2 regions of the Microcella alkaliphila genome follow, and region 2 is predicted to be linked to the other one. Evidence: predicted binding sites of a transcription regulator. Region 2 holds the regulator's gene; the other holds the start of a gene.
The links. Region 2 encodes LexA, which represses DNA repair genes until DNA is damaged. Its sites were predicted from a motif close to TCGAACANNTGTTCGA; they were not measured.
Positions count from the first base shown of each region.

Region 1: the regulator LexA is predicted to act here: its motif matches at 1,858-1,873, upstream of CPY97_RS08620 (HNH endonuclease signature motif containing protein).

Region 1 is NZ_AP017315.1:1,742,747-1,746,149, reverse strand. It holds gene CPY97_RS08625 (PfkB family carbohydrate kinase) at 1-98, opposite strand, end outside; gene CPY97_RS08620 (HNH endonuclease signature motif containing protein) at 394-1,857, opposite strand; gene CPY97_RS08615 (hypothetical protein) at 1,971-2,618, opposite strand; gene CPY97_RS08610 (hypothetical protein) at 2,619-2,882, opposite strand; gene CPY97_RS13300 (hypothetical protein) at 2,866-3,403, opposite strand, start outside.
Region 2 is NZ_AP017315.1:1,117,940-1,121,342, reverse strand. It holds gene CPY97_RS05495 (histidinol-phosphate transaminase) at 1-601, opposite strand, end outside; gene CPY97_RS05490 (LysM peptidoglycan-binding domain-containing protein) at 621-995, opposite strand; gene lexA (transcriptional repressor LexA) at 1,279-1,956, shown strand; gene hflX (GTPase HflX) at 1,953-3,403, opposite strand, start outside.

The DNA.
Region 1 (3,403 bases), 620 kb from region 2:
CCGGGCTTTTCGGTGCGGTGGTCGCCGTCGATGAGGACGTCGATTAGTGATTCTCCGATAACGAGTGCGCGCAGTGGGCGCGTGGCCGACCCGTTCATATCACCCCCCAGTGAGCGATCCGTGCTGCGGTAGCGCGTGCTGTTTGCGCGTGATGTGTGCCTGCGCTTACTGCATGTGCTGCCTCATATTCGGAGCATCCCTGCTCCTGGATCGTTGCTTGAGAGTACGGGCGCGCGTGGCTTCTCGTATATCCCCCAGTACGTGGGGGACGACAGATACGTCTGTCCACAGCAGCTGTCACCCGTCACCTCCCTCACGCGCACTGTCCGTTCCGCGCCACGTCCGTCACGCGCACCGTCCTTCAGGCGCACCGTCCGTCACGCGCCCCTTCTGTCACGCGCTGAGCGCGTCGCGGAGCGCCGCACTGCGGCTGGGCATGTCGCGCCAGTGGTGGGGCTGTTGTTCTGTGCCCGGTGGTTTCAGCACGTAGCTGGGGCCGGCGCGTTCGATTTCCCACCCGTGGTTGTGGGCGAGCATGTGGTGGTGTCGGCAGAGGAGGATTCCGTCGGCGACGTCGGTTCGCCCGCCGTCTCTCAGCCAGTGGTTGATGTGGTGCGCTTCGCACCAGCTGGGTGGTCGTTCGCACCCGGGCCAGCGGCATCCGCCGTCGCGCGCGGTGAGTGCGACGCGTTGGGCGCGGCTGAAGAGGCGCCGTTCGCGGCCGAGGTTGAGGGGTTGACCGGCGTTGTTGGGGTCGCTGTCAACGGTGATCTGGATCGTGCCGCCCGCGCACGCGAGGCGTTCGACTGTGTCGACTGAAATTGGGTCGGTTTGCCCCTCGAGCCAGCCGCGCCCACGTCGCTGTTCGAGTGTCGACGCGGCGACGATCACCCGCACGGCGGCCGGCCCGTCGCCGAGCAGCCCGCTGGTGTCGGAGTTCGACCCCTGGCGCAACAGCTCGGTGAACATGTCGCTCGCGTACTGCTCGAGCGTGCGCTCGTCGGTATCGGAGCCGCCGGCGTCTTCTTCATGACTAGCGAGATCGTCGGCATTCCCCTTGCCATCGGCGCCAACACGGCCATCAGCGCTGCCCCGCCCCGGTATTGCGTCGCTCGAGTCGAACGACGGCACGCGTCGCTTGGGAGAGGTGACGCGGTCGTAGAGGTCGCTGACGATGGCGAGGGTTTCGGGGTCGAGTACCCAGTGCGCCCAGCCCATTCCGTTGGCTTTCTTGCCGATACGGAACGACCGCTGGTCGCGCCGTTCTTCTTCACGCTCGGCCACTCCGGCGAGGTCGAGTTCGTCGCGCAGCGCACGCGCCTCCCTCAGGGCTCGGTCGGCGTCGAGGGCGGCCGCGCGCTCGAGAAGTGAGTGGGCGGCGGCGTCGAGGGCACGAGCATCCAACTGGTGGGTGGGGCGGCCGAGCCCGGTGGTGATTGCGTCGGCGACGGCGACGCTGACCCGACCGTCGAGCACGGCGGTGCCCAGCGCGGTGGGCGTTTCGGCCGCCGCGGCGGCCCCGACCCGGACGGCGGTGCGGGCGTCGGCTGCGGTTGTTCCGGTGGCGACGCGCACCGCCTCTTCGGGGGTGCGGTGGCCTTCGCGCTGTGCGAGCCCGTCGCTGCCGAGTTCGGGTGCCGAGCGTCGCGCGATCTCGCCGGCGAGCAGTGACACGTGCAACTGCGCGAGCCGTACTTCGTCGGCGGCGACGCGGGTGAGTGCGAGGAGCGCCTCATCGTCGAGGGCGCGCACGCGTTCGACCTCGCGTGGAACGCGTTCGAGTGACGCGACGGCGGCAGCCATGCGGGTGGCGAGTTCGCCCACGGTGCCTCCGTTCGTCGCGCGCTGGTGTGTCATTCGAATATACGTTCGACTACCGACATTCGGCGTGGAAGTGGTGCGTCTGTGGACGGCGGGCCCGGACTTCGCGGGTGTGGGGGAGTGGCGGCCGGGCGTCTCGCGAACGTGCGTCAGGCGAGCGTCAGGGTGCGAGCATCCAGGTGGTTGAGGGTGTCGCGTGTGGCGCGTCCGCCGATGCCGGCGGCGTGGAGGGCGACGAGGAGGCGCGCGATGATCACGTCAGCGCGGTCAACGACGCTGATGGTGGGGTCGTCGAGAACCGAATCGACGGGAATCGAGGCCGACCGCGCATCCGAATGCGGCTCCACCGCCGACTCCACGTCCGCCCTCGCACCGAACCCGGTCCACACTCGCACCTCGCCGCCGCGCGCGTGGTCGATGACGGCGACGAGTCCGACTCCGGCCTGCAACCACCGGTCGGCCCAGTGCCGCACCATGGCGTGCCGCGCGTCTCCGTCGGGCGGGTAGCCGTGGGGAGAGTATTCGGTGCTGATGTGGGCGAGGTCATCGACGGTCACGGTCACGATGTCGGCGGCGGCGGCGTGCGTGTCGACGCGGTTCCGTACGGCCACCCGGTCGGCGTCGTGCGCGAAAAGGATGCGCGGGGCGTAGCTGATGAGGGACCGCCAGCGCATGAGGTCGACGTAGGCGGCGACCCCGGCGGCGCCGGGCTGTCGGGCGCTGCCGAGCGACCCATAGTGCACGATGTCTGCGTGCGCGTATGGGCCGCCGATGTGGGTGCCGTCGAGCGTCCACACTCAGTCGTCGTCGAGCCGGTCGGTGGTGAGGCCGTCGGCGTCCATGTAGACGGAGCGCCTCGCGGTGCGGCCCGACCGCGGGGGTGTGCGCACGCTCATGCCGGTCGCGCGCAGCGTCGTGGCGATGCGCTCGCCAGCGTCGTCGTCTCCGAGCTGCGTGAGCAACGCGGTGCGTGCCCCGCGCCGCCGCAATTCTGTCGCGATGACGACGGGGCTGCCCCTGTACCACCGCAACGCCGCGTCCGGTTCAGGCGTGCAGGTCACGCCGTAGGTCATCGGCGGCGCGGCGGGCGAGTTCGGCAGTGTCGGTCGGCGCCTGCGCTTCGATGAGCGGCTGCTCCGCGAGCGACCGCAACAGATGCGTGATTCTTCTGCGATCAGAACCTTTGAGGTGCGCACTTACCGTTGCGCTGTCGGTTACGCAGGCAAGAAGCGTGATCGCGTCAAGGAGGTGGCGATCGCGATCTCGCGCGTCGACTATGTGCGCGGCAGCTTTGAGCACGAGTGCGCCGTGCAATGTCGGCAGCGGAACGGCAACAGTCCGGTCACCAGTCGCGAAGTGCAGCGCCTGCGTTCTGCTGAGCGCCTGCTGACCGCCTTCGACCCGCAGTACTACTTTGCGCCCGAATCGGGGAGCTGGCCTCTGGTGATCTGCCACCATCAGGTCTACGACATCACTATTGCGGCGAAATCGATACGCGTATCGAGTTGATTCATCGAGGGAGTAGCCCCGCCCGATCAGGGCGGTGGCCGCCGCTGCATAATCGAAGGACCCGGCCTCCACT
Region 2 (3,403 bases):
CGGCGTACGCCTCATCAACAAGCAGGATGCCGGTCGTCGCGGCGTAGGCGGCCTCAACGGTCTCAAGCCCGAGGGGGGTGCCCGTCGGGTTATTGGGGGCACACAGCACGACAATGTCGGGCTGTGCTCGCTCGATCGCAGACCGCACCGTCTCGGGGCTGATTCGGAAGTCAGCGTCGCGCTCGGCCGTGATCCACTCCGTTCCAGTGCCGGCCGCGATGATCGAGTGCATCGAGTACGTGGGCGGGAAACCAAGAATTCGGCGACCCGGGCCCCCGAACGCTTGCAGCATGTGCTGGATGACCTCGTTCGAGCCATTGGCCGCCCATACCTGGTCGGGCGTGACCGGATCGGCCGGCTCCGCAGCACTCAGGTAGGAGGCGAGGTGCTCGCGAAGCTCCGTGAACTCACGGTCGGGGTAGCGGTTGACGCCGCGAACGGCGCGCTCGACGGCCGCCGTCACGTGGGCGACGACCGCCTCGGGCACGGGATGCGTATTCTCGTTGACGTTGAGTTGAATGCGGACGGGCCGCTGGGGGGCACCGTATGGTGTCGCCCCGCGCAGGTCGTCGCGGATAGGCAGGTCCTCGAGCCGAGTCACGTGCCCATCGTAGGGCGGCTTAGTCGAGGTAACGCTCGGGGAGCAGCAGCGTCTGACCCGGCATGACCGCCGCCGAGTCGAGCCCATTCAGGGTGATGATGTCGGCAACCAGGTCGGCGGGGTTGGCGCCGGGTGCCACGGACCCGGCAAGCTGCCACAGAGTCTGACCGGCCTCGACGGTCACGACGGGCAGCACTACGTCGCCGGAGGTTGCGGTCGCCTCGCCGCCGGAGAGGGCGAGCGCCACGACGAGAGCGACGATCGGCGCGGTGACCAGCGTCGTAATGACGGCGCGACCGCGCCGCGTCAGACGCAACCGCGTGGCGACGGGAGCGGACGAGGCGTCAGCGCTGCGAACGATGGTGGGGAACGCACCTGCGTCGATCGTGGTCATCGTGGGCTCCTCGTGTCAGGGATCGGGCCTCCGGCGGCGGGGGCCCGCCGGAGGTGCATCGCCCCTCGGCCGGGAGGGGCGATGCGAACCCGTGTTCCGAACATACATTCGATCGAACGCGAGTTCAAGTGTTTCTGCCGAAATTGTGACCGGAACCACCGACACGCTCGAACAGATGTTTGATTGCGACGGAGTTGCTGGATAGAGTTTCGACACCACGGACAGTCGACCATCGACCACCGACATCGCCCACGCGGCGGCCCACGACGAGCGAGGGAACCCCATGGCTGAAAGCACCGCGAGCAGCAGCGGCACCCGTCGCCGCACCACGCTGAGCGACAAGCAGCAGGCAATCCTGCGAGCGATCCAGGCGTCAATCGCCCAGCGCGGCTACCCGCCGAGCATGCGTGAGATCGGCGAGGCCGTCGGCCTGTCGTCGCTCTCGAGCGTCGCGCACCAGCTGGGGCAGCTCGAACTGAGCGGCTACCTGCGGCGCGACCCCAATCGGCCGCGAGCGATGGAGGTTCTCATCGACCTCGAGCCGTCCGCGTCCGAGCATCCCGATCCCGATGCTCCCCAGGTTGCCGATGCGGCCATGGTGCCTCTCGTCGGTCGCATCGCGGCGGGCATCCCGATCACGGCCGATCAGATGGTCGAAGAGGTCGTGCCACTCCCCCGCACGCTCGTGGGCAACGGCGAACTGTTCATGCTGACCGTCGTCGGAGACTCGATGATCGACGCCGCCATCTGCGATGGCGACCTCGTCGTCGTACGACGCCAGCAAACGGCAGAGAACGGCGAGATCGTCGCGGCGATGCTCGACGGCGAGGCCACGGTCAAGGTGTTCCGTCAGCGAGACGGTCACACGTGGCTGTTGCCCCGCAACACGGCGTACGAACCGATCCTCGGCGACCACGCCGAGGTGCTCGGCAAGGTCGTCGCGGTGTTGCGCTCGGTCTAAGAACCGTTCGGCGCCGAAGAAGCGGTCGCGTCCGCGACCACAAACTCGGCAAGGTGCGCCTCGTGCTGAGGCGACACGAAGGCGTGCACGCGGGTGCCGCCCTCCTCGTACTCGGTCGACAGGATGCGGCCGCGCTCGTGCAGCAGTGCAACGAGCTCGCCCCGGTCGTAGGGCACCACGACGACGACCTCGACGTCGGGGTCGGGCAACACCTCGCCGATGCGGGCGCGCAACTCGTCGATGCCCTCACCCGTCTTGGCGGAAACAAAGACCGCCGTGGGTTCGAGACCGCGCAGCAGCAGTCGCGCATCCTCGTCGATGAGGTCGCTCTTGTTGAACGCCACGATCTCGGGAATGTCGCGAGCGTCAACGCTGCCGATCACGTCGCGGACGGTCGCCAACTGCGCCGCCGGGTCGGGATGCGCGCCGTCGACCACGTGGACGATCACGTCAGCCTCGCCCACCTCTTCCAGGGTCGAGCGGAACGCCTCGACCAGCTGGTGCGGAAGGTTGCGCACGAAGCCCACCGTGTCGACGAGGGTGAACGGGCGGCCGTCCGGCGTGGACGATTTGCGCACCGTCGCGTCGAGGGTCGCGAAGAGGGCGTTCTCGACGAGGACGCCTGCCCGCGTAATGCGGTTCAACAGACTCGACTTGCCCGCGTTCGTGTAGCCGGCGATCGCGACGCTCGGCACCGAGTACCGGTCTCGATTCGCGCGCTTGGCCGCCCGGGCCGGAGCAAAGCCCTTGATCTGGCGCCGCAGCTTCGCCATGCGCGTGTTGATGCGCCGACGGTCGAGTTCGATCTTCGTCTCACCGGGACCACGCGAGCCCATACCGGCGCCCCCGGCGCCCACCTGGCCACCGGCCTGGCGTGACATCGAGTCACCCCACCCGCGCAAGCGCGGAAGCAGGTACTCGAGCTGCGCGAGTTCCACCTGCGCCTTACCCTCTCGGCTCTTCGCGTGCTGGCTGAAGATGTCGAGAATGACGGCGGTGCGGTCGATGACCTTTACCTTCACCACGTCTTCTAGGGCGCGGCGCTGGCTGGGCGCGAGCTCGGTGTCGGCGACGACCGTGTCGGCCCCCAGCTCGGCCACAATCATCGCCAGCTCGGCCGCCTTGCCCTTGCCGAGATACGTGCTCGGGTCGGGGTGCGGGCGACGCTGAAGCAGGCCGTCGAGCACGACGGCGCCGGCGGTCTCGGCGAGCGCAGCCAGCTCCCGCAGCGAGTTTTCGGCGTCCTCGAGCGAACCGTGGGAGTACACGCCGATCAACACGACGTTCTCCAGACGCAGCTGCCGGTACTCGACCTCGGTGACGTCATCAAGCTCTGTCGAGAGGCCGCGCACCCGCCTGAGCGCCGCGCGGTCTTCCCGGTCGAATTGGTCGCCATCCCGGTCGTCGAGGTAGTCGCTCTGCTGCTGCAGGGCCGTGGCCCGCCCCT